3 regions of the Pseudomonas lini genome follow, and region 1 is predicted to be linked to each of the others. Evidence: predicted binding sites of a transcription regulator. Region 1 holds the regulator's gene; each other region holds the start of a gene.

What was found. Region 1 encodes FliA, which starts transcription of late flagellar genes. Its sites were predicted from a motif close to CTAAAGTTTNNNNNNNNNNNGCCGNTAA; they were not measured.
Region 2: a site for FliA is predicted at 3,584-3,611, ahead of motA (flagellar motor stator protein MotA). Genes of this name have one in related genera too.
Region 3: a site for FliA is predicted at 2,461-2,488, ahead of AB3226_RS18085 (methyl-accepting chemotaxis protein). Genes of this name have one in related genera too.

What each region holds. Positions count from the first base shown of each region.
Region 1 is NZ_OZ061318.1:5,070,238-5,078,268, reverse strand. Features, by position in the region: gene AB3226_RS22975 (chemotaxis protein CheA) at 1-1,589, opposite strand, end outside; gene AB3226_RS22970 (protein phosphatase CheZ) at 1,643-2,431, opposite strand; gene AB3226_RS22965 (chemotaxis response regulator CheY) at 2,462-2,833, opposite strand; gene fliA (RNA polymerase sigma factor FliA) at 3,001-3,741, opposite strand; gene fleN (flagellar synthesis regulator FleN) at 3,738-4,568, opposite strand; gene flhF (flagellar biosynthesis protein FlhF) at 4,686-6,011, opposite strand; gene flhA (flagellar biosynthesis protein FlhA) at 6,023-8,031, opposite strand, start outside.
Region 2 is NZ_OZ061318.1:3,818,853-3,826,883, reverse strand. Features, by position in the region: gene AB3226_RS17315 (hypothetical protein) at 1-724, opposite strand, end outside; gene AB3226_RS17310 (hypothetical protein) at 936-1,205, opposite strand; gene AB3226_RS17305 (hypothetical protein) at 1,419-1,628, opposite strand; gene motB (flagellar motor protein MotB) at 1,632-2,660, opposite strand; gene motA (flagellar motor stator protein MotA) at 2,664-3,515, opposite strand; gene AB3226_RS17290 (HDOD domain-containing protein) at 3,681-5,213, shown strand; gene AB3226_RS17285 (rhodanese-like domain-containing protein) at 5,416-6,231, shown strand; gene asd (archaetidylserine decarboxylase) at 6,251-7,111, shown strand; gene AB3226_RS17275 (molecular chaperone) at 7,345-8,031, shown strand, end outside.
Region 3 is NZ_OZ061318.1:4,006,538-4,014,568, reverse strand. Features, by position in the region: gene AB3226_RS18095 (MFS transporter) at 1-1,084, opposite strand, end outside; gene AB3226_RS18090 (PA4780 family RIO1-like protein kinase) at 1,299-2,192, opposite strand; gene AB3226_RS18085 (methyl-accepting chemotaxis protein) at 2,642-4,588, shown strand; gene AB3226_RS18080 (helix-turn-helix transcriptional regulator) at 4,690-5,481, opposite strand; gene AB3226_RS18075 (bile acid:sodium symporter family protein) at 5,566-6,594, shown strand; gene AB3226_RS18070 (acetyl-CoA C-acetyltransferase) at 6,602-7,879, opposite strand.

The DNA of each region.
Region 1 (8,031 bases):
GCGATGCCGCGTAGAACATCAGCGTCCATGCCTTTGCCATCATCGGAGATGGACAGCAGGATGTGGTCGCCTTCCTGTTCAGCGGACAGGATCACCTTGCCGCTGCGAGGTTTGCCCATCGCTTCGCGCTCAGTCGGCTCTTCAATACCGTGGTCGACCGAGTTGCGCACCAAGTGGACCAGCGGGTCGGCCAGGGCCTCGACGAGGTTCTTGTCGAGGTCGGTTTCTTCGCCGACCAGCTCCAGGTTGATCTCTTTCTTGAGCTGGCGAGCCAGGTCGCGAACCAGACGCGGGAAGCGCCCGAAAACTTTCTTGATCGGCTGCATCCGGGTCTTCATGACCGCGGTTTGCAGGTCGGCCGTGACCACGTCGAGGTTCGACACGGCCTTGGACATGGCTTCGTCGCCGCTGTTGAGGCCCAGACGGACCAAGCGGTTACGCACCAGAACCAACTCGCCGACCATGTTCATGATTTCGTCGAGACGCGCGGTATCGACCCGCACGGTGGTCTCGGCTTCGCTGGCCGGTTTTTCCGGTGGCGGCGCAGCCGGGGCACGAGCAGGAGCCGGTGCAGCAGCGGCAGCAGGCTTGGGCGCCTGGGCTTTTGGCTCAGGCGCTTTGGCGACAGGTGCCGGCGCCGCTGCCTTGACGACTGGGGTTGCTACCGCCGAAGCAGCAGAACCGGTGCCCACTTCAGTGAACTTGCCTTTACCGTGCAATTCGTCGAGCAGCGATTCGAACTCATGATCGGAGATCAGATCACCGCCGGCCGCTTTAGCGGTTGGCGCAGCCGGGGCCGGGGCCGAAGCAATCGCCGATTCCAGCGCATCGACCGCAAAGTTGCCTTTGCCGTGCAACTGATCGAGCAGTGTTTCGAACTCGTCATCGGTGATGTCGGAGCTGTCGCCTGCCGCTTTCGGGGCAGCCGGTGCGGCGGGCGCCGCGACCACTGCATCGGCGGCGAACTGGCCTTTGCCGTGCAATTGATCGAGCAACGACTCGAACTCGGCATCGGTGATTTCGTCGCTGGTCGCCGTATCGGCGGCAGGCGGAGCAACCACAGGCGCCTCGGCCTGAGCCTTGACGGCATTCAGCGAGTCCAGCAGTTGTTCGAATTCGTTATCGGTAATGTCACCGGATTCACTTTCAGCGGCCGGCTCTTGCACCACTTCAGCGACAGGTGCTGCTTCATCGCCGGTTTGCGGCTCGGCCAGGCGGGCCAGAGCAGCCAGCAATTCAGGCGTGGCAGCTGTGATCGGGCTGCGTTCGCGGACCTCGCTGAACATTCCGTTCACCGCGTCCAGTGCCTCGAGAACCACGTCCATCAGTTCCGAGTCGACGCGTCGTTCACCCTTGCGCAGGATGTCGAACACGTTCTCGGCGATGTGACAGCACTCCACCAGCTCATTGAGCTGGAGGAAGCCGGCGCCCCCTTTTACAGTGTGAAAACCGCGAAAAATTGCATTGAGCAAATCCGCATCATCCGGTCGGCTTTCAAGCTCGACCAGCTGTTCGGACAGTTGCTCTAGAATCTCGCCGGCCTCAACCAGGAAATCCTGAAGGATCTCTTCATCGGCGCCGAAGCTCATTAAGGGGGTGCTCCTGAGGTCTAAAAACCTAAAAAACCTAAAATGCTAAAACTCTAAAATCCTAGGCTGGATAACAAATCGTCCACATCGTCCTGACCGGACACAACGTCTTCTCTTTTATCGGCATGAATCTGCGGACCTTCACCCTGAGAGAGATGTTTTTGTGGATCTTTTTCAGCGAGCATCGCTTCATGGTCATGTTCGATACCCGCAAAGCGGTCGACCTGACTGGCCATGAGCACGAGCTTGAGCAGATTGCTTTCAACGTCGGTGACCAACTGGGTCACGCGCTTGATCACCTGACCGGTGAGGTCCTGGTAATCCTGGGCCAGCAGAATGTCGTTGAGGTTGCTCGACACGACGCGGTTGTCTTCGCTGCTGCGTGTCAGGAAACCGTCAACCCGCCTGGCCAGTTCTCGGAACTCTTCAGCCCCGACTTCGCGACGCATGAACCGTCCCCAATCCGTGCTCAGCGCCTGAGCTTCATCGCTCAGGCCATTGATCAGCGGCGTGGCGTTTTCCACCAGGTCCATGGTGCGGTTGGCCGCGGCCTCGGTCAGCTTGACCACATAACCCAGGCGCTCAGTGGCATCGGTGATCTGAGACACTTCCTCGGCTTGCGGCATGTGCGGGTCAATCTGAAAATTGACGATCGCGCTATGCAGCTCGCGGGTGAGCTTGCCCACTTCCTGGTACAGGCCGCGGTCACGGGTCTGGTTGAGCTCATGGATCAGTTGCACAGCGTCGCCGAACCTGCCTTTTTCAAGGCTTTCGACCAGTTCGACCGCGTGTTTTTTCAGGGTCGATTCGAAATCGCCCTGTGAAGATTCGTTTTGCTCCATAGCTCCCCCGTGACGGACTGGCTTTGCACATCAACCGATGCGTTCGAAGATCTTTTCAATCTTGTCTTTCAACGCTTGAGCCGTGAATGGCTTGACCACATAGCCGTTCACACCCGCCTGAGCGGCTTCGATGATTTGCTCGCGCTTGGCTTCAGCGGTCACCATCAGCACCGGCAGGTGCTTGAGCTTTTCATCGGCGCGCACGTGACGCAGCAGATCGATGCCGGTCATGCCAGGCATGTTCCAGTCCGTTACCAGAAAGTCGATGCCCCCGCTGTTGAGAACCGGAATGGCAGTGATGCCATCGTCAGCCTCGACCGTGTTGGTGAACCCAAGGTCACGCAACAGGTTTTTTATGATCCGCCGCATCGTTGAGAAGTCATCAACGATGAGGATTTTCATGTTCTTGTTCAATTCGACCTCCAAGCAGTCTTAAACGCGTCCAGCACCTGGACGCGCCATTTCAATCAATCCGGCAAAGCACTCAATGACTGTCTGGAGCACAACAGATCGAAACCGGCGCGGTTCAACACCACACCTGCTCCATTCGCAGTGTCCCCACACTGCCTTCAGCGCGCTCGCCACTCCCCCAAACGCCCCCGCAAACGGGCCGCGCACTGGCTGTGTAACTGGCTGACCCGCGATTCGCTGACCCCCAGGACCTCACCGATTTCCTTGAGATTCAACTCTTCGTCGTAGTACAGCGCCAACACCAGTCGCTCACGCTCCGGCAAATTGGCAATCGCGTCCGCCAGCGCCGCCTGGAAGCGTTCATCTTCCAGATCGCGTGACGGCTCGAGATGAGCACTGGCGCCATCCTCATGCAGCCCTTCGTGTTCGCCGTCCTGCAACAGATCGTCGAAACTGAATAACCGGCTACCCAGGGTGTCGTTCAAAATCCCGTAATAATCGTCGAGACTCAATTGGAGTTCGGCCGCAACTTCGTGATCTTTAGCGTCACGGCCGGTTTTAGCTTCAATCGAGCGAATCGCGTCGCTGACCATGCGGGTATTGCGGTGAACCGAACGTGGCGCCCAGTCCCCCTTGCGCACTTCATCGAGCATCGCGCCGCGGATTCGAATGCCCGCGTACGTCTCGAAACTCGCGCCTTTGCTGGCGTCGTATTTGGTTGATACTTCAAGCAGGCCGATCATGCCGGCCTGGATCAGGTCTTCGACCTGGACACTGGCCGGCAAACGCGCCAGCAAATGGTAGGCAATGCGTTTTACCAAGGGCGCGTAACGCTCGATTAGTTCGTACTGCGCGTCACGTGCCGAGTTCTTGTAGAGGTTGTAACCACTGGCTGTCATAGGACGGGTCCTGCCGTTTGTTGCACGAGGCGCTCGACGAAAAATTCCAGATGCCCACGCGGGTTGGCCGGCAGCGGCCAGGTATCGACCTTCTGCGCAATGGCCTTGAATGCCAGAGCGCACTTGGAACGGGGAAAGGCTTCGTAGACGGCACGCTGCTTCTGCACGGCCTTGCGCACGCTTTCGTCGTAAGGCACCGCGCCAACGTATTGCAAGGCGACGTCGAGGAAGCGATCGGTGACCTTGGTCAACTTGGCGAACAGGTTGCGGCCCTCCTGCGGGCTCTGCGCCATGTTGGCCAGGACGCGGAAACGATTCATGCCGTAGTCGCGGTTCAGCAGTTTGATCAGCGCGTAGGCGTCAGTGATCGAGGTCGGCTCGTCGCACACCACCAGCAAGACTTCCTGGGCTGCGCGAACGAAACTGACTACCGAGTCACCAATGCCCGCAGCGGTGTCGATCACCAATACGTCGAGGTTGTCGCCGATGTCGCTGAAGGCCTGGATCAGGCCGGCATGCTGGGCCGGGCTCAGATGAACCATGCTCTGGGTGCCGGACGCGGCCGGGACGATGCGGATACCGCCGGGCCCTTGCAGCAGCACGTCGCGCAGCTCACACCGGCCTTCGATCACATCGGCCAAAGTACGTTTGGGTGTCAGCCCCAACAGGACGTCGACGTTCGCCAGCCCCAGATCGGCATCCAGCAGCATGACGCGCCGGCCGAGCTCAGCTAGAGCCAGGGACAAGTTCACTGACACGTTAGTCTTCCCGACGCCACTTTTGCCGCCGGTCACCGCGATCACCTGTACGGGATGCATGCTGCCCATGTTATTTCTTTACCTTGTCTTACTTAGACGGAGGCCACATTACTGGCTGCGCGTTCACCAACTGAACAATGCATTGGCAGACCATCGATGTAGGTACAAAAACTGTTCATTAATACCTCAGCCAACCCGCTTGGTCGGACTGTGGTAGAGGTCAGCGAACATATCAGCCATGGCTTCTTCGCTGGGTTCTTCCTGCATTTGCACGCTAACGGCGCGGCTGACCAACTGATGACGACGCGGCAGATGCAAATCATCCGGGATCCGCGGGCCATCGGTCAGGTAAGCCACCGGCAATTCATGACTGATGGCCAGGCTCAACACCTCACCCAGGCTTGCCGTTTCATCCAGTTTAGTCAGGATGCAGCCAGCTAGCCCGCAACGCTTGTAACTATGATAAGCGGCGGTTAGAACCTGTTTTTGGCTAGTGGTTGCCAAGACCAGATAATTTTTTGATTTGATCCCTCGTCCGGCCAGGCTTTCGAGCTGCATGCGCAGTGCCGGATCGCTGGCCTGCAGGCCGGCGGTATCGATCAGAACCACGCGTTTGCGCAGCAAAGGTTCCAGCGCCTGCACCAGCGATTGGCCCGGGTCGACGTGGGTGACTGACACATTGAGGATGCGGCCCAGGGTCTTGAGCTGTTCCTGAGCGCCGATGCGGTAGCTGTCCATGCTCACCAGCGCGATGTTCTGCGCGCCGTACTTGAGCACGTAACGGGCGGCGAGTTTGGCCAGCGTGGTGGTCTTGCCCATACCGGCCGGGCCGACCATCGCAATCACGCCGCCCTCTTCCAGTGGCTCAACTTGCGGGGTGGCAATCATCCGCGCCAGGTGCGCGAGCAACATGCGCCAGGCCTGACGGGGTTCTTCAATGTCGGTAATCAGTGCCAGCAGATCGCGCGACAACGGGCCGGACAGACCGATGCGTTGCAGGCGACGCCAGAGGTTGGCCTGGGCCGGACGGCTGCCTTGCAGCTGATTCCAGGCCAGCGAGCCGAGTTGCACTTCCATCAGTTCACGCAGGCTGTTGAGCTCGAAACGCATCGAGTCGAACGCACGCGGATCGACGCCGGTCGCTGCGGCAGGCGCGGGTGCCGGACGCCGAGGCTCGGCCAGCGTTGGCTCGATCAGTGGCTCGGCGGCGGTCAACGGCAGGCCGGCGAACAACTGGCGATTGGTGGCTTTGTCGCTCTCGCCATCGCCACGCAGGCTCAGTTCGGCCTGGGCGGTGACGATCCGCGACTGGGTCTTGCGCAACTCGTCCTCGAGTTCCATGTTCGGAACACGCGGGGCCAGCGCCGACAATTTGTAATCCAGGGCAGCCGTCAGCTCGACACCGCCGGCGATCCGGCGATTGCCAATGATGGCGGCATCGGCGCCCAGCTCATCACGAACCAGTTTCATGGCCTGACGCATATCGGCGGCGAAAAAACGCTTAACTTGCATAAACCACTACCTCAGCCGTTGGGCCCTACTGTCGCAACGATGGTCACTTGCTTGTTGTCAGGGATTTCCTGGTAAGCCAACACATGCAAACCCGGGACTGCCAGTCGGCCGAATCGCGAGAGCATCGCGCGAACCGGACCGGCCACCAGCAGAATCACCGGTTGACCTTGCATTTCCTGACGCTGCGCCGCTTCGATCAACGAGCGTTGCAGTTTCTCTGCCATGCTTGGCTCCAGCAGAACACCCTCTTCCGAGCCTTGTCCTGCCTTCTGAAGACTATTGAGCAATATTTGTTCCAACCTTGGTTCCAAGGTGATCACAGGCAGCTGCGACTCAGTGCCTACAATGCTTTGCACGATTGCGCGGGATACGCCGACGCGCACCGCGGCCACCAAAGCGGCAGTATCTTGACTCTTGGCGGCGTTGTTGGCGATGGCTTCGGCGATGCTGCGAATGTCTCGTACCGGTACTTGTTCGGCCAGCAATGCCTGCAAGACTTTGAGCAGTTGCGACAGCGAAACCACCCCCGGCACCAACTCTTCTGCCAGTTTCGGTGAGCTTTTGGCCAACAATTGCATGAGTTGCTGGACTTCTTCGTGGCCGATCAGCTCGCTGGAGTGCTTGTACAGAATCTGGTTCAAATGCGTTGCCACTACCGTACTGGCATCGACCACGGTATAACCAAGGGATTGCGCCTGGGCACGCTGGCTGATTTCGATCCAGACCGCCTCCAGACCAAAAGCCGGATCTTTGGCGGTGATGCCGTTGAGCGTGCCGTAGACCTGCCCCGGGTTGATCGCCAACTCGCGGTCCGGATAAATCTCGGCCTCGGCCAGGATCACGCCCATCAGGGTCAGGCGATAGGCGCTTGGCGCCAGGTCGAGGTTGTCACGGATATGCACAGTCGGCATCAGGAAGCCCAGGTCCTGGGAGAGCTTTTTACGCACACCCTTGATCCGTGCCAGCAACTGACCACCCTGGTTGCGATCCACCAGCGGGATCAGGCGGTAGCCGACTTCCAGGCCGATCATGTCGATCGGGGTCACGTCATCCCAGCCAAGCTCTTTGGTTTCCTGAGCGCGGGCCGGCGATGGCAGCAGTTCCTGCTGACGCTTGACCTCCTGCAGGGCCTGAACCTTGACCGCGTTCTGCTTCTTCCAGAACAGGTAAGCGCCGCCGGCCGCCAGGGCTGCCATGCTCAGAAAGGAGAAGTGCGGCATGCCGGGCACCAGGCCCATCACCGCCATCAAGCCAGCGGCCACTGCCAGGGCTTTCGGCGAAGCGAACATCTGACGATTGATCTGCTTGCCCATGTCTTCCGAGCCGGAAGCACGGGTCACCATGATCGCAGCGGCAGTCGACAACAGCAGTGATGGCAACTGCGCCACCAAACCGTCACCGATGGTCAACAGCGCATAAACCTTGCCGGCATCAGCAAAGCTCATGCCGTGCTGGAAGATACCGACCGCCATACCGCCGATCAGGTTGATGAACAGAATCAGCAGACCGGCGATGGCGTCACCACGCACGAACTTGCTGGCACCGTCCATCGAACCGTAGAACTCGGCTTCCTGGGCCACTTCCATCCGGCGCAATTTCGCCTGGTTCTGATCGATCAGGCCGGCGTTCAAGTCGGCGTCGATCGCCATCTGTTTGCCGGGCATCGCATCGAGGGTGAAACGCGCGCTCACCTCGGAAATCCGCCCGGCGCCCTTGGTCACCACGACGAAGTTGATGATCATCAAGATCGCAAAGACCACGATACCGACCACGTAGTTACCGCCGATCACCACCTCACCGAAGGCCTGGATCACCTTACCGGCGGCGGCATGACCGTCCTGACCGTGAAGCATCACCACCCGCGTCGAGGCCACGTTCAGCGCCAGTCGCAGCAACGTTGCCACCAGCAGAATGGTCGGGAACACCGCAAAATCCAGCGGCCGCAAGGCGTACACGCAGACCAGCAACACGACGATGGACAAGGCAATGTTGAAGGTGAAAAACACGTCCAGCAGGAACG
Region 2 (8,031 bases), 1.3 Mb from region 1:
ACCAAAGCGTTTTTTTGACCGGCGTACGCATGTAGTCTTTCGCCATTTCCCAAGTCTCTTTAGGAGGCAAGTGAAAAAAGATCGCGGCTTCACCCATTTCCTTTCCAGGCTGAACGATGTCCAGGTCGGTCAGCTCTTTGATGGCTCTGGTGACGGTCATTTTCGCGTAGGTAAAGGATTTCTCGAAAGTAGAGCGAGTGGTCAGTAGCCGGGACTGCCATCCTTTGATCAAGAATTGAATAAGCATGGATTGAGTGGCAGGGCTCAGTACCTGAGGTTTTTCCAGGCGCTGCCTGTAATACTCACGCAAATCCATTCCAAGCGCGGGAAGATAAAGCTGGTTTCCCGGCACGATGAATTGGACGCCTTTCTCGACCAGTCGTTTTCTGTCATAGCTCGGGAGCGTGTCTGTGACGAAAACCATGAGGTCACTGGTTTCGGGCGACTTCTTCGCCAGCAGCTTGTTGATTGCCTGCATATGCTTGGCGACATCCGCAACGCTAGCTTCCCGTTGTGGACGTTCCTTGAGGATGAGACACCTGCCCCCTAAGATTTCCGTGACAAAAAACTCGTATCGATCACGCAGCGCATATGGAAGGATTTTGACGTGTTCCCACGGTTTTAAGCGTAGCTTTAGGCCTAGCACGCTCTCTACATAGACCTTGAGCTCGATCAGATCGCGCCTCTCATAGAGGTCGTGGTCGTAGCTGGTAAAATCAACCATGGTCATTCTTCCGTATCACGATTTCATCACGATATCAGAGGCTCTGATAGCGTGCAAAATTCCTGATATTCTTCCGTGATTTCTGATGTAGAGTCTCTGCGAAGCGACATAAAAAATAATAGCCGGGGAGCGAATGACAGTCGCGGTAGGGAGAAAGTTATTTACAACCTCTACCGCGACCAAATGTGCGACGATCGCGACGTTCCAGTCTTCAACGTGCAGCTTTTTCCAGCTTCCAGCCCAGCGCATCCAAGGCGTCACAGCCGTCCTGAATCAACATGTGTGCAGCATTGGCGAAATGCTCCAGATCGTGACCTTCGGCGTTTTTGATGCACAGGCAGGTGACGCTATTGAGCAGATTGCGCGCGGCTTTGATTCGGTGGGTGGCGGTTTCGAGGAAATCCGAGGCTTTGGCTTCGGTGTCGATATACAGAGTCGGGCCGACGCTGAAATTGCCTTGCAGAGGGTGATACTTAGCCATAGGTCTAACTCCGGTCACTTGGGTGAGGTTCCATCTTTGTTTCGACCGGCTAAGATCGATCGCCGATTCGTCGGCGACGGGCGAACTATAGGCGAGCAACCTGGGGAAGTAAAACCCGGCCAATACGCCTCGGAACTGTCCTACACCATTCTCCTAACAAGCCTCACTCCTTGATTTTTTACCGCTGGCAGCGTCAGCCCACCGCACGGTGAATCAATCAATCCGCCTTCCGTTCGTTACTGCCTTTTTCAAGTTCCAGATCGACAATCCCTGCCCGCCTTTGCCGATCTCGATCATTTTCGTGACACCACGAAAATGATTAGCGGCATCCACTCCAGAGGTTTCGCCGTTGCAGCTGTGGCAAGGATTGATTGTCCGCGACAATAGATACAAAAAAGCCGACATCGCTGTCGGCTTTTTCATGGATCACTGCTTGGGCGGCTCACCCGGTTTCGGCGCAGGAGCATCAAACAGATTCAAACGTTCCCGAAGCTCATGAGCCGGCAGCGGTTCTTTATCCGCCGGCAATGCGTTCGGATCGACTGGCGGCGCAGGCACTTCGCCTGGGCCACCCTGCCCTTGCGTCGGCACTGGCGCGGGTTCGGCACCTTGCGAACCTTCGATGGCACGCTGGGCTTTCTTGGTCAGCACGACGATGTCGATTCGGCGGTTGACCGGGTTGAACGGGTTTTCCCGGTCGAACAACGCGGACGAGGCGTAGCCCACGACTCGCGCTACTTGAGAGTCCGGATAGCTGCCGGCGATCAATGCACGGCGAGCCGCGTTGGCGCGGTTGGCCGAGAGTTCCCAGTTACCGAAATCGCCGGTGCCCGAGTACGGCTTGGCATCGGTGTGGCCGCTGATGCTGATCTTGTTCGGCACCGCTTTGATGGTGTCAGCCATGGCCAGCAGGATGTCTTCGAAATACGGCTTCAGACGCGCACTGCCGGAGTCGAACATCGGGCGGTTTTCGGCGTCCACGATCTGGATGCGCAAACCGTCCTGAGTGATCTCGAAGAGGATCTGGTCCTTGAACTTCTGCAACTGCGGGTTTTCTTCGACCTTGTTCTGCAACTCTTGCAGCAGCAATTCCAGGCGCTCTTTCTCGACCTGCTCGGCCATGCCTTCGACCTGTTCGGAGTCGATCGTCACCTTGTCTGGCTGAGGCTGGGATTTCACCTCGGGGTTGAGGGTGCTCTCCGGCGCCAGGGTCGGCGTGCCGCCCAGATCGATGATGTACGGCGTGCCGCTTTCGGAAAACCCGACCGGATCCTTGAAGTAACCGGCAATGGCGATCTTCTGTTCCGGCGTTGCCGTGGACAACAGCCACAGCACCAGGAAGAACGCCATCATCGCCGTCGCGAAGTCCGCGAAGGCGATTTTCCAAGCCCCCCCGTGATGCCCGCCGGCGATGCGCTTGACGCGCTTGATGATTATCGGCTGGTTATTTTCCATGACTTAGCGACCGCGAACCGCTTGTTCCAGCTCAGCGAAGCTAGGACGGTGCGCCGGGTACAGAACCTTGCGACCGAACTCCACCGCCAGCGACGGCGGCATCCCGGACGCCGAAGCGACCAGCGAAGCCTTGATGGCTTCGTAGACGTTCAGTTCTTCCTTGGCATCGTGGCCCAGGGACGTGGCCAATGGGCCGAAGAAGCCGTACGCTGCGAGAATACCGAAGAAGGTACCGACGAGGGCCGCACCCACGTGCAGGCCGATGGATTTCTGATCGCCTTCACCCAGGGAAGCCATGGTCACCACGATACCCAGTACCGCCGCAACGATACCGAAACCGGGCATGGCGTCGGCAATGCCGTTCACCGCGTGGGCAGGGTGTTCCAGGTCTTCTTTGAGGCTGTAGAGTTCCATGTCGAACAGGCCTTCCAGCTCATGGGGAGCCATGTTGCCGGAGGACATGATGCGCAGGTAATCGCAGATGAACGCGGTCATGCGTTCGTCTTTGAGCACCGCCGGGTACTTGGCGAAGATCGGGCTCGCGGCGGCATCTTCGATGTCGCCTTCGATCGCCATCATACCTTCGCGGCGGCTCTTGTTGAGGATCTCGTAAATCAGGCCCAGCACTTCCAGGTAGAAGGTGTGGTTGAAACGCGAATTGAACATGCCCAAGGACTTCTTGAGCACATGCATCGTCATGTAACCAGGGTTGGCCTGCAGAAATGCGCCAAGGGCCGCCCCCCCGATAATCATCACCTCGAAAGGCTGGATAAGAGCGGCAATCTTGCCGTGGGAAAGCACGTATCCGCCGAGCACGCTCGCGAATACGACGATGATGCCGATAATTTTAGCCATAGGTAGGAGAGCACTTACTGAGTCGGGTTCAAGGTCATATTCGGAAGTTAAAAAATCTCTTCTTCTACTTATCGGCAAAACTGCGCCAGACTATAGCCAGTTCAGGCGAAAAGCTATTTTGACCCGCGCGGGGATAGGTAATGCAGACGATGATTGCGTCCAGACATGGCTAACGAAACGAACGTCCCAACGCCAAAACCAACCACGCTCGAAGGCTGGGTCAAGCTTCTCGATGGTGTGCGCCTGCCGGTTCCGCAAGCCAGTCACGATCGGGTCAGCAAAGCCATCCGCGATAACCGCAGTTCACTGCGAGACATCGCCGAACTGATGCAGGACAGCCCGGCCCTGGCCTTGAGCGTGATTCGCGAAGCCAACCGCCACACCCATGGCAGCATGACCGAGCCCGCTGAAAACCTTGAAGTGGCGATCAATCGTCTCGGCTTGAAACGCACCGAAGAATTGCTCGAGCGCCTGCCCGCCGAATCCGAATCGCAAATTCCTGTCGCCTTGCGCCAGCTTCAACTGATCAGCCAGCACGCCACCCAACAGGCCAATGGTTTTTTTGCCGGTCGCCTGGCGCGGTTGTGGCAGGACATCCACTGGGGCAGCCTGTTGTTTCTTTCGCCGCTGTGGCCCATGGCGTTGACCCATCCACAATTGCTTGAAGAATGGGAGCTGCGGGTCATCCATCAAGGTGAGTCGGCGCGCAAAGTCGAAAAGCAATTGTTCGGTGTACGCCTGCTGGAAATCTGTCTGGCGCTGGTGGACACCTGGCGTTTGCCGATCTGGGTGCAGCAGGGTTATCGGCTGCTGCGCAGCGAACAACGCGAACTGGTGAAAGTCCTGCGCATCGCTCGCGATAGCGATCACCCATTGCGCCAACAGAACCGCCTCGATGACGACCCTACGTTACGACGCTGGCTCAATCAGCCAGCCAATACCGTGCTGCTGGCCAATGGTCTGGCGTTGTCGGCACAACAGGCCTGGGACAGTCCCCACTGTGAACGCTGGCAGTACCTGGCCAGCCTTTACTTGCAAATGCCGATGGATGAGGTGCAACAACAATTGCACCAACAGGCCGCTAACAGCGCCCGCCACCACGCCATGCCAGACCTCTGGCACCCGGCCGAAGCGCTGATCTGGCCTTCGGGCATGAACCGTGTGCACGCTGGTTTGCTGCCGGCCCCGGCACCCACCGCCGAAGACCTGGCGAAGTGGCGTAAACAATGCGCCGAACTGCTGGTGGAGCCGAGCCGTTTTACCAATGCCATGCACTTGACCACATCGGCCCGAGACGCCTTGGTGGCGTGTGGCATGCGGCGGGTGATGATTCTGATGGCCGACCGCACGCACGCCAATCTGCGCGTGCATCAGACTGCCGGGCTACCAAAAGAAGTCGCCGGCCTGAACCTGGTGGTCAACCAAAGCACCGTGCTGCAGCGCCTGCTCGCGCAACAGGCCCAGGTGCGCCAGACGCCAGCCAACAACGCACAATTCTCGGCCCTGTTGCCGGCCAGCCTGCGCAAACAGTTCAGCGGTGAGCACTTGCTGCTGCGCTCCCTGGTCAACAACGGTCGGGTGATCATGATCGTGGTGGCGGATCAGGGTGGCGGGCCGTTCTCGGAAATTACCGTGCAAGCATTCGGCAAAACCGCACAGTGCATCGAAAAGGCCCTGCACAGCTTTAGCCACCGCTAGGGCCTGATGCCAGTCAGTTAAGTTGCGCACACTTGTGGGAGCGAGCCTGCTCGCGATGACGCCGGTAAATTCAGCATCAATATTGTCTGACCCTCCGTTATCGCGAGCAGGCTCGCTCCCACAGGGCTGGCCGAAATAACTGATAACAGACCCTCATGACGCTGCGCTACAATCCTCTCCCTTTGTGCTCTGGAGACCTCACATGTCTGACTTCTCTGGCTTGGCGCTGGTGATCGAGCCGAGCGACCTGCTCCCGCGTCTCGACTCCCGCGAACTGATTCTGGTGGACCTGACCAGCAGCGCCCGCTATGCCGCAGGGCATATCCCCGGAGCACGCTTTGTCGATCCAAAACGTACTCAACTGGGTCAGGCGCCTGCGCCAGGCCTGCTGCCGACCCAAGCCGCGCTTGAAGCATTATTCGGCGAACTGGGCCACAACCCCGATGCGGTCTACGTCGTCTATGACGACGAAGGCGGCGGTTGGGCCGGGCGCTTTATCTGGCTGCTGGATGTCATCGGCCACAGCAAGTATCACTATATCGATGGCGGCCTGCCAGCCTGGCTGGCAGAAGGCTTGCCCATGTCGATCCAGATCCCGCCAGCGGTCGGCGACCCGATCGCCCTGACCCTGCACGACGAACCCATCGCCACCCGCGAATACCTGCAAAGCCGTCTCGGTGCCACCGACCTGGCAATCTGGGACGCACGCGGGCCGCTGGAATACTCCGGCGAAAAAGTCCTGGCGGCCAAGGGCGGGCACATTCCCGGCGCGGTCAATTTCGAGTGGACAGCCGGCATGGATCAGGCGCGCAACCTGCGCATCCGCACCGACATGCCGAAAATCCTGGAACAACTCGGTATCACCAAAGACAAAGAAGTCATTACCCACTGCCAGACTCACCATCGTTCTGGCTTCACGTATCTAGTAGCCAAGTCGCTCGGTTATCCGCGAGTCAAAGGTTACGCCGGCTCCTGGGGCGAATGGGGCAACCATCCCGACACGCCCGTAGAGATTTAAGGTTTTTTAAGGACAGTTAATGAATAAGCGTTTGTTTATCCTCAGCCAATACCTGCTGCCCCACCACTTGCTCTCGCGACTGGCCGGCTGCATTGCCGAATGCCGCGTGCGCTGGTTCAAGAACGCCTTAACCGCCTGGTTCGCCAAGCGTTATCAAGTGGACATGTCCCAGGCGCTGGTCGAAGACCTGACGGCTTACGAGCACTTCAATGCGTTCTTCACCCGTGCCTTGAAAGATGGCGCTCGCCCGCTGGACCAAACCCCAGGCGCGATCCTCAGCCCGGCCGACGGAGCCGTCAGCCAGCTCGGCCCGATCGAACACGGTCGCGTTTTCCAGGCCAAGGGCCACAGCTTCAGCGTGCTGGAACTGCTCGGTGGTGACGCAGCCAACGCAGCGCCATTCATGGGCGGTGATTTCGCCACCATTTACCTGTCGCCCAAGGATTACCACCGCGTGCACATGCCGCTGGCCGGCACTCTGCGCGAAATGGTCTACATTCCTGGCCGTATCTTCTCGGTCAACCAGACCACCGCTGAAAACGTACCGGAACTGTTCGCTCGCAACGAGCGTGTGGCGTGCATTTTCGATACCGAGCGCGGGCCGATGGCCGTGGTGCTGGTGGGCGCGATGATTGTGGCGTCGATCGAAACGGTCTGGGCCGGCTTGGTGACACCGCCCAAGCGCGAGCTGAAAACCTTCCGTTACGACGAAGCCGCCCGTGCGCCGATCCATCTGGAGAAAGGCGCGGAACTGGGTCGCTTCAAGCTCGGCTCTACAGCGGTCGTGCTGTTTGGGCCGGATCAAGTGAAATGGGCTGAAGGGCTGGGCGCTCTTTCGCCAGTGCAGATGGGCCAGGGCATCGGTTTGCCGACTGCCTGACCCGGATGCGCCGCTCCGAATTTCTTCCGGGCGGCGCATCCCCCTGCAGGAGCTGCCGAAGGCTGCGATCTTTTGATCTTGATTTTCGGCGCGGCTGAAATTGTTGAAGATCAAAAGATCGCAGCCTCCGGGAGCTCCTACACAGACAAGCGTCGCGACATCCCCTCCAGCGTTCATAGCTGCTACAGTCAAGTCATTCACTGCCCATTTCCCGGTCGGAGTTTGTCTACGGCATGAATGAGACCAATCCTGTCCTGCTGCTACGCGCACCGATCCCGACGCAGTCGCGTCTGACTTTCTGCGAAGCCACGCCTCGCGACCTCAAGCGCTGGATCGCCAACCTGCCCAAAGCCAACATCGGCGAAACCGCTCGCCAGTTGTATCAAGGCTTGAGCGAACTCAACCAACTCCTTACACCCAGCGACAATCGCCTGCAGTTACTCGAACTGCTGCGGCCCGAGGTGTATTACGTCTGCAAGCACCTGGAGCGGCATTTCCTGCATCAGGCGATTGTGCTCGACGAGCGCTCGCGCAAGATCGCCAACCTTTGCCAGGCGCTGCAGAGCCACTTGGCGATCGGCTACAAGCAAATCGTCATCCACATTGCACCGCGCTTCAGCAAGGACCGTGCGCCGCTGCTGACCCAGGCTTTGCAACGGGCAATCCATTGCCTGAACGGCGCATTGATCCGCGCCACTCAACTCTATTGTCCGGCGCCCGAAAATCTGTGGCTCGAGTTACATCAGCTGTACCGGATTGGCTGTCAGTTCCAACTGCAAAATCTGGGCGTGCGCGATGAACTGGCCAGCCAGACACAAAGCCTGAGCATCGAGCAAACCTACGTCGTCGCCCTCCTCCTGGGTGCTTCACGCTGCAATCAACTGCGCCAGAACCAGATCGCCCGGCTCGCCGAGGTGCTC
Region 3 (8,031 bases), 1.1 Mb from region 1:
AGAACGGCGCGGCGATCAACATGCCGATGCCGAACCCGGTCATTTGCAGCAGCGTCAGAAAGCTGAAAATCGGCAAGCGCAGGTTGTCCGGTTCACGTTGCAGGCGCGACATCAGGCCGACTTCCGAGATGCCGTCACCCAAGCCTGCGGGCAATGAAAACAGCAGCAAGCCGTAAAGGGTTTGCTGCTGAAACATCAGGATGAAGCCACAAGACATCAGCAACACGCCGAAGAAAAATCGCCGTTCAAGGTGCGCGTTGTCCGTACCTTTCAGGCGACTGGCGACTCGCGCACCGATGAATTTCCCAATGGCCCAGACCGCCAGCATCAGGCCCAGGGTGGTGCTGGCCGACTCGGGTGTCAGCAGCTTTGAAATGATCGGGAGGCCGACGTTGTGCGCGGCGCTGCCAAGCGTATCGGCCATGGCAACGGCGAGCATCGCCGTCAGCACCGGCGCCGTGTGCAAGCCCTGACGCAGGGCCGGCCATTCGCCCTGTTGGTGACGAGGCTCGTCACTGGGTGCAGGTCTGGGAAACCGCAGCGGCACAATCAACAACGCCGCCAGCAGGTAAGTGACCACGTTCAGGGCAAACACCGTTTCAAAGCCAAACCCTGCCACCAACAAACCCGCCACCAGACTCCCGCCGACCATCGCCGCAGACGACGCCGAGGTAATCCAGGCATTGGTCTTGAGCAGCTGCGCCTTATCGATCATGTGCGGTAATTGGCTGTTGAGGCCAATAGCGAACATCGAATTGCCGAAGCCCAGGCCGAACGCGATGACCGGTAGTAGCAGCGCCTGCTGGTCGACCGGCAGCACCAGCAACAAGCCAAGCAATCCTGCACGCAACAAATCAAAGGCGATCAGCGGCATGCGCCCGACCCAGTGGCGATAGAAAGTGGTGCCGATAAGACTGGCAAAAATCCCTCCGCCCACACGGCTGGCGAGGAAGATCCCGACACTCATGGCGCTGTTGCTGAGCAGATAGACGTAAGTGGCCAGGGCAACCATGTTGAGGAAAGCGCCGAAGTCCGAAATCAGCCGGGCGGCGATGATCAGTTGGGCATTGCGGGTGGAATTCACATTCAGTCCTTGAGTGTGGTGAGTACCGCCGTTGTGGATTGTCTGGTCTGACGCCATCGCGGGCAAGCCACGCTCCCACAGGTCAGGTGTCGATCATGGAATCCGGGGGCGACACAAAACTTGTGGGAGCGGGCTTGCCCGCGATGCAGACGACGCGGTCCCAAAAAAAGCATCTACCAAAAACCCGGCCGAAGCCGGGTTTTGGGTCAACCGATTACTGCATCCACGGTGGAGGCGGCTCTTCGGTCTTGCTCGGTGGCGCATCGTCCGCCGCCCGAACCGCTTGACGACGCTCTTCATCGAGACGGGCCGCCTCGATCTCGCGCATGATCCCGCCGACGTCCGCCAGTTCTTCCGGCTCGTCGAACTCGCCGGTCAATACACTGGCCGGGTGCAGAGTGCCGGCTTCGTACAATGCCCACATTTCCTTGGCGTACTTGGTGCGTTTCAACTCCGGTGCAAAACGACCGAAGTACGACGCCATGTTGCCCACGTCCCGCTCCAGCATGTTGAACGCGTGGTTGTTGCCCGCCGCATCCACCGCTTGCGGCAGGTCGATGATGACCGGGCCAGTCGGCGTCAGAAGCACGTTGAACTCGGACAGGTCACCGTGCACCAAACCGGTACACAGCATCAGCACGATCTGCGAAATCAGAAACGCGTGATATTCGCGCGCCTGGTCCGGCTCCAGCACCACATCGTTCAGACGCGGCGCGGCATCACCGTACTCGTCGGCCACCAGTTCCATCAGCAGTACGCCTTCGAGGAAGTCATACGGCTTGGGTACGCGCACACCGGCACCGGCCAGTCGGAACAACGCCGCCACTTCGGCATTCTGCCAGGCATCTTCGGTTTCTTTCTTGCCGAACTTGGAGCCCTTGGCCATCGCTCGAGCCTGCCGGCTGTTGCGCACCTTACGGCCTTCCTGATACTCGGCCGCCTGACGAAAACTGCGTTTATTCGCCTCCTTGTAGACCTTGGCACAACGCAGCTCGTTGCCGCAGCGCACCACATAAACAGCTGCTTCTTTACCACTCATGAGTGGGCGCAGCACCTCGTCGACCAGACCGTCCTCGATCAGGGGTTCAATGCGTTTTGGAGTCTTCATCAGCTTTTATTGTGGGTCCTTTATTACCAAACACGCGAAAGTCATTCGTTATACGGCAATCCTCTCATTCGCGGGAGGGGTTGCCGACCTATGAACGTTCCCATGAACATCAAGAAGCACACAATGTGCCGGATTAATCAGGCGCAACTCATTGACCGCTCAGGATCATAGCTGAGCCTGCGCCACTTGTTGACGAAGGGCTACAAGAGCATTTGCGACAGAATCTGACAGGTAGCCTCTACCCTTCGCCAGATTTTTATCAACAGGCCTAAATTTCCTCGCTCTTCAGCCGAAGTCATTAGAGAGAAAAGGAATTGTCCGACAAATCGCCCCGACAGTGATAACGAGGGCGCACGCACTCAAGGATCGGGGTATCTAACGTTTTCGGCTGCCAATAATCCGCGAGTCATCTGCACTGCGTGGGCCTACAAGAAAAAACTGGAGCGCGGATGAACATCAAACAGAAGTTGACCTGGGCGTTTGCAATCATCGCCTGCTTGCCCGTGGTGCTGGTCGCCACCCTCGTGGTGCTGAACTTGCGCAGCGATGCCAAGGACAATTTTGTCGACGGCAGCGGCCGCGAGATTCGTCAGGTCAGCAATGCCATGCAGCTGTTCTTTGACGGCATCAGCCAGAATGTCGATTACCTGGCCGGCCAGCCGCTGATCAAAGCAGGCGACGCCAGCGTAAAAAGCCGGGTCAGTGCCGACGCCGCGCAATTGCCAGAAAGTGAGATGGACACAAAGCTGCTGGATTTGTTCACCGGGCTGGCCAGCAGCCACCCGGCCTATTCCTATGTGTCTTACGGCTTGTCCAGCGGTGGTTATGCCACATGGCCGGCTGACCCGAAGATGGCCAATTACGACCCCCGTGTTCGCCCCTGGTACAAGACGGCCTTGGCCAACCCAGGCAAGACGATGCGCACTGAGGCCTATTACTGGGCCGGTGACGACGCCGTGCTGGTCAGTACCGTGCGCACGGTGGCCAATCAGCTGGGGGCCCAAGGCGGAGTGCTCGCCATCGATGTGTCCCTCAAGCAGCTCACTGAAATCGTCAAACAAATCAAACTCGGCGAAACCGGCTACCTGATGCTGGTGGAAAACACCGGCACAATCCTGGTCGATCCGAAGCAACCGGAACACAACTTCAAAGCGCTCAATAGCCTCGGCGACGGCTACGCGCAACTCGCCAAGGCCGGTAAAGGGCTGGTGGAAGTCGAGCTCAATGGCGAGCGCTACATGGCCAACGTCTGGCCGTCGGAGCAACTGGGCTGGACCTTTATCGGCCTGATCAAGCAGACCGACGTGATGAGTTCGGCCACTCAACTGACCTGGCTGATCGCGATCATCGCGGCAGTATTGGCGGTATTCTTCGCCATCGTCGGCGCCAGTTTCGCCAGCCTGATCGTGCGACCGATTCGTAGCGTGGCCAGTGGTCTGGAAGGCATTGCCCAGGGTGAAGGCGACCTGACCAAGAACCTGCACATCCGTGGCAGCGACGAAACGGCTCAATTGGCCAACTGGTTCAACCAGTTTCTGGCGGCGATTCGCAATTTGATCCAGAGCATCGGCGGCGCCGCGACCAAAATCCTCGCCACCTCCCAGAGTTCGACGCAAGTCTCCAGCGACATGGCCGAAGCCGCCGGGCGCCAGCGTGAAGCGGTGGACATGGTGTCCACGGCGTTCCACGAAATGGTCGCCACCGCCAACGAAGTCGCACGCTCCTGCAGCCAGGCTGCCGAGTCGGCCGACAGCGGCCAGCGCCAGGCGCGCGAAGGTCAGCAGCAGATCGATGCCGCAGTGAGCAGTGTTGATCGCTTGAGCCAGGAAATCGAGCAATCGGCGCAATCGATGCAACAGCTTGAGCGCGATAGCAACGACATTCAGTCGATCCTCGGGACCATCCGTTCGATCGCCGAACAAACCAACCTATTGGCACTGAACGCCGCCATCGAAGCGGCCCGGGCGGGTGAACAGGGTCGTGGTTTTGCGGTAGTGGCGGATGAAGTTCGCGCCCTGGCCAAACGGACGGCCGACTCCACGGCGGAAATCGACGGACTGCTCGGCAACCTGGCCAAGCGCACCAGCCAGGTGACGCAGCAGATGCATGCGAGCCTGGAAGTGTCTCAGCAATCGGTGACCCGCATCGGCGAAGCGCGCAGCAGCTTCGGGCAGATTCGTGAATCGGTGGATGTGATTCGCGACATGAACACTCAAATCGCCACGGCAGCGGAAGAACAGCATCAAGTGGCGGAAGACATCAATCGCCACATCAGCCAGATTCATGGCGATGCGCAGTTGGTGGCGGAACTGGCGAACTCGGCGCGCCTGGATTCTCAGAGCCTGGCGGGGTTGTCGAATGAGTTGGATGGGTTGGTTCGGCGGTTCAGGACCTGATCCAAAATCCCGGTGGCCGCTTCGCGGCCAATCGCGGGCAAGCCCGCTCCCACAGGGTTTGCGTTGTCCTTGTGGGAGCGGGCTTGCCCGCGATGAGGCCGTCACTGTTTGAACAATTCCCCTGGGGTAAACCCGAACAACCCCTTGAACGCCGCAATAAACGCCGACGTCGAGTCATACCCGCAAGACAGCGCGGCATGGGTCACGCTGTTCCCCTCTTCCAGCAAACTCAGCGACGACAGCAGCCGCATGCGCTGCCGCCAGCCGCGGAAGCTCAACCCGGTTTCACGCTGGAACAAGCGCATCAGGGTTTTCTGCGACGTGCCCAAACGCTCGGCCCACTCCTGCAAGGTCGCATTGCGCTCAGGGCTGTCGATCAGCTCGTTGCACAAGCCCAACAAACGTTCATGCCGGGGCAGCGGCAGGGAAAACCCCACCTCCGGCAGATTCGCCAACTGATCCAGCAACACGCCCACCAATCGCGCCTCCTGGCTGTCGCCCTGTGGATACTCCACCGGCAACAGGCAAAAACGCTTGATCAGTTCCCGCGCCAATGGCGTGACTTCCAGCACCCGGCAACGCCCGTCCGCCCATGGGCAGTCCTCGCGACGCACGTACAGGCTGCGCATCTCGGCACGCATTGAGGTCACAACCTGATGCTCGAGATCCGCCGGAATCCAGATGCCCCACTGCGGCGGTGCAAAGAAACTGCCCTCGGCGGTGTGCACACCGAGAACGCCGCTGATGGCGTAGGAAAACTGCACCCAATCGTGACGATGCGGCGGTGTCCACGAACCAGCGTTCAGACTTTCCGACCGCGCATACAACGGGCGCGGCAACGCCGTCAGCGCCGGGATGGTCCGTTCGAGGGAAAGCTGTCCGTTAGTCGGCATTGATTGGCCTTATGTCGCAAGACGGCTGACAAGGCCGACGTTAGGCTAAGTCATCAATTCTTACAAACGTATTCGGTGCCGGTCATGCATGCCTTCAAACACCTCAAACGCGTGGTCACCGACTGGTTCTTGTGCGGCATGCTGATCGCCACGCTGCTGGCGTATGTCTTCCCGACCTTCGGCGCCACCGGCGGCGGGATGCACGCGGAGTGGGTGATCAACATCGGCGTGTTTCTGGTGTTCTTCCTGCACGGGGTCAACCTCTCCAGTGAGCAGATCCGCCACGGGCTGAAAAACTGGAAGCTGCACGTGATGGTTCAGACCTTCACCTTCGCGGTGTTTCCGCTGATCTGGCTGCTGAGCGACAAGCTGCTGGGCTCGCACACCCCCTCACTGTTAATGCTCGGTTTCCTCTACCTCTGCGCCCTGCCTTCGACCATTTCCTCGTCCGTGGCGCTGACCGGTAGCGCGGGCGGCAATGTACCGGCGGCCATTCTCAACGCGAGCCTGTCCAGTGTGCTGGGGATTTTTCTGACACCGTTGCTGGTGAGTTTCGTGGTTGGCAACGGCGCTGGTGGTATCGACCTCGGTGCAACTCTGCTCGATTTGTGCGCCATGCTGCTATTGCCGCTGGTGCTCGGGCAATTGCTGCGGCCGTTACTGGGCAAGTTTTTCGCTCGGCACAAGCGCTACACCAACATCGCCGACAAACTGGTGATTCTGCTGCTGGTGTACTCGGCGTTCTGCAATTCGATGGTGTCGGGGATGTGGCAGCAACAGGGCAACAGCGTGATTCTGACTGCGCTGATGGGCAGTGCGATTTTGCTGGCAGTCATCCTGTGGATGACCACCCGCACCGCTCGTGCGCTGAAGTTCAGCCCTGCCGATGAGATTGCCGCAGTGTTCTGTGCCAGCAAAAAATCCCTGGCGGCCGGTGCACCGATGGCGGCGCTGATCTTCGGCGCCAACCCCGGCCTTGGCTTGATCCTGCTGCCGATCATGATCTATCACCCGTTGCAGCTGATCGTCTGCTCGGTGATGGTCGAGGGTTACGCCAACCGCAACCGGGAACTGGCCGCGCAGCAACGCGCGGCAGTGCTCAACCCCCAGTAATCAGCAATCAGCGCTCGATAATCGCCGTCACGCCCTGACCGCCCGCTGCGCAGATCGAGATCAACCCTCGGCCCTTGCCCGCCGCGTCCAGCAGCTTCGCCAGGTTGGCGACGATGCGCGCACCGGTGGCGGCAAATGGATGCCCGACGGCCAGTGAACTGCCCTTGACGTTGAGGCGGCTACGGTCGATGGAGCCCAACGGTGCGTCGAGACCGAGACGGGTTTTGCAGAATTCCGGATCCTCCCAAGCCTTCAATGTGCACAGAACTTGCGCGGCGAACGCTTCGTGGATTTCGTAGTAATCGAAGTCCTGCAAGGTCAGGCCATTGCGCGCCAGTAACCGCGGCACGGCATAAGCCGGCGCCATCAGCAGGCCTTCGGCACCGTTGACGAAATCCACCGCCGCCGCTTCGCCGTCACGCCAATAGGCGAGGATCGGCAAGCCGCGCTCTTTCGCCCAGTCCTCACTGCCCAGCAACACTACCGACGCACCATCGGTGAGTGGCGTGGAGTTGCCCGCGGTCAGGGTGCCCTTGGCGCTTTTTTCGAAGGCCGGTTTCAGTGAAGCCAGTTTTTCCAGGGTCAGATCCGGGCGCAAGTTGTTGTCCCGGGTCAGGCCGAGGAATGGCGTCATCAAATCGTTGTGCCAGCCTTCGGCGTAGGACGTGGCCAGTTTCTGATGGCTTTCCTGGGTCAGCTGATCCTGCTCATCGCGCGGGATGCTCCAGGTTTGGGCCATCATTTCACAGTGTTCGCCCATCGACCGGCCGGTGCGCGGCTCGCCGATACTTGGAAAGTCGGGCATCAAGTGGCGGGGGCGCAGTTGCAGGAAGGTTTTTAGTTTGTCAGCGGTGCTTCGGGCGCGGTTGGCCTGCAAGAGGATCTTGCGCAGGCTTTCGTTGACCCCGATCGGTACGTCCGAGGCGGTGTCGACGCCGCCGGCAATGCCACATTCGATCTGACCCAGGGCAATTTTGTTCGCCACCAACAACGTCGCCTCCAGCCCCGTGCCGCAGGCCTGCTGGATGTCGTAGGCCGGTGTCGTCGGCGACAACCGCGAGCCCAGCACGCATTCGCGGGTCAGGCCGTAATCGCGCAAATACTTGAGCAGTGCACCTGCCGCCACTTCACCCATGCGCACACCGTGCAGGTTATAGCGCTCGATCAGGCCTTCCAGCGCTGCGGTAAACATCGCCTGGTTACTGGCAGTGGCGTACGGCCCGTTGGACCGGGCAAAGGGGATACGGTTACCACCGATAATCGCGACGCGGCGCAGCTGAGTCATGAAAAAGCTCCTATTAATCAAATATGAACACCAAACCCACAGGGGGCTGCATTTCCTGAAAGTCCTGCTAAACCCAATCTCAAACTAACCTGCAATGATCAAGCGTAGGCCGTATCTCGTGGGTCGAACGACTAATTACCGTTCATGGTCCA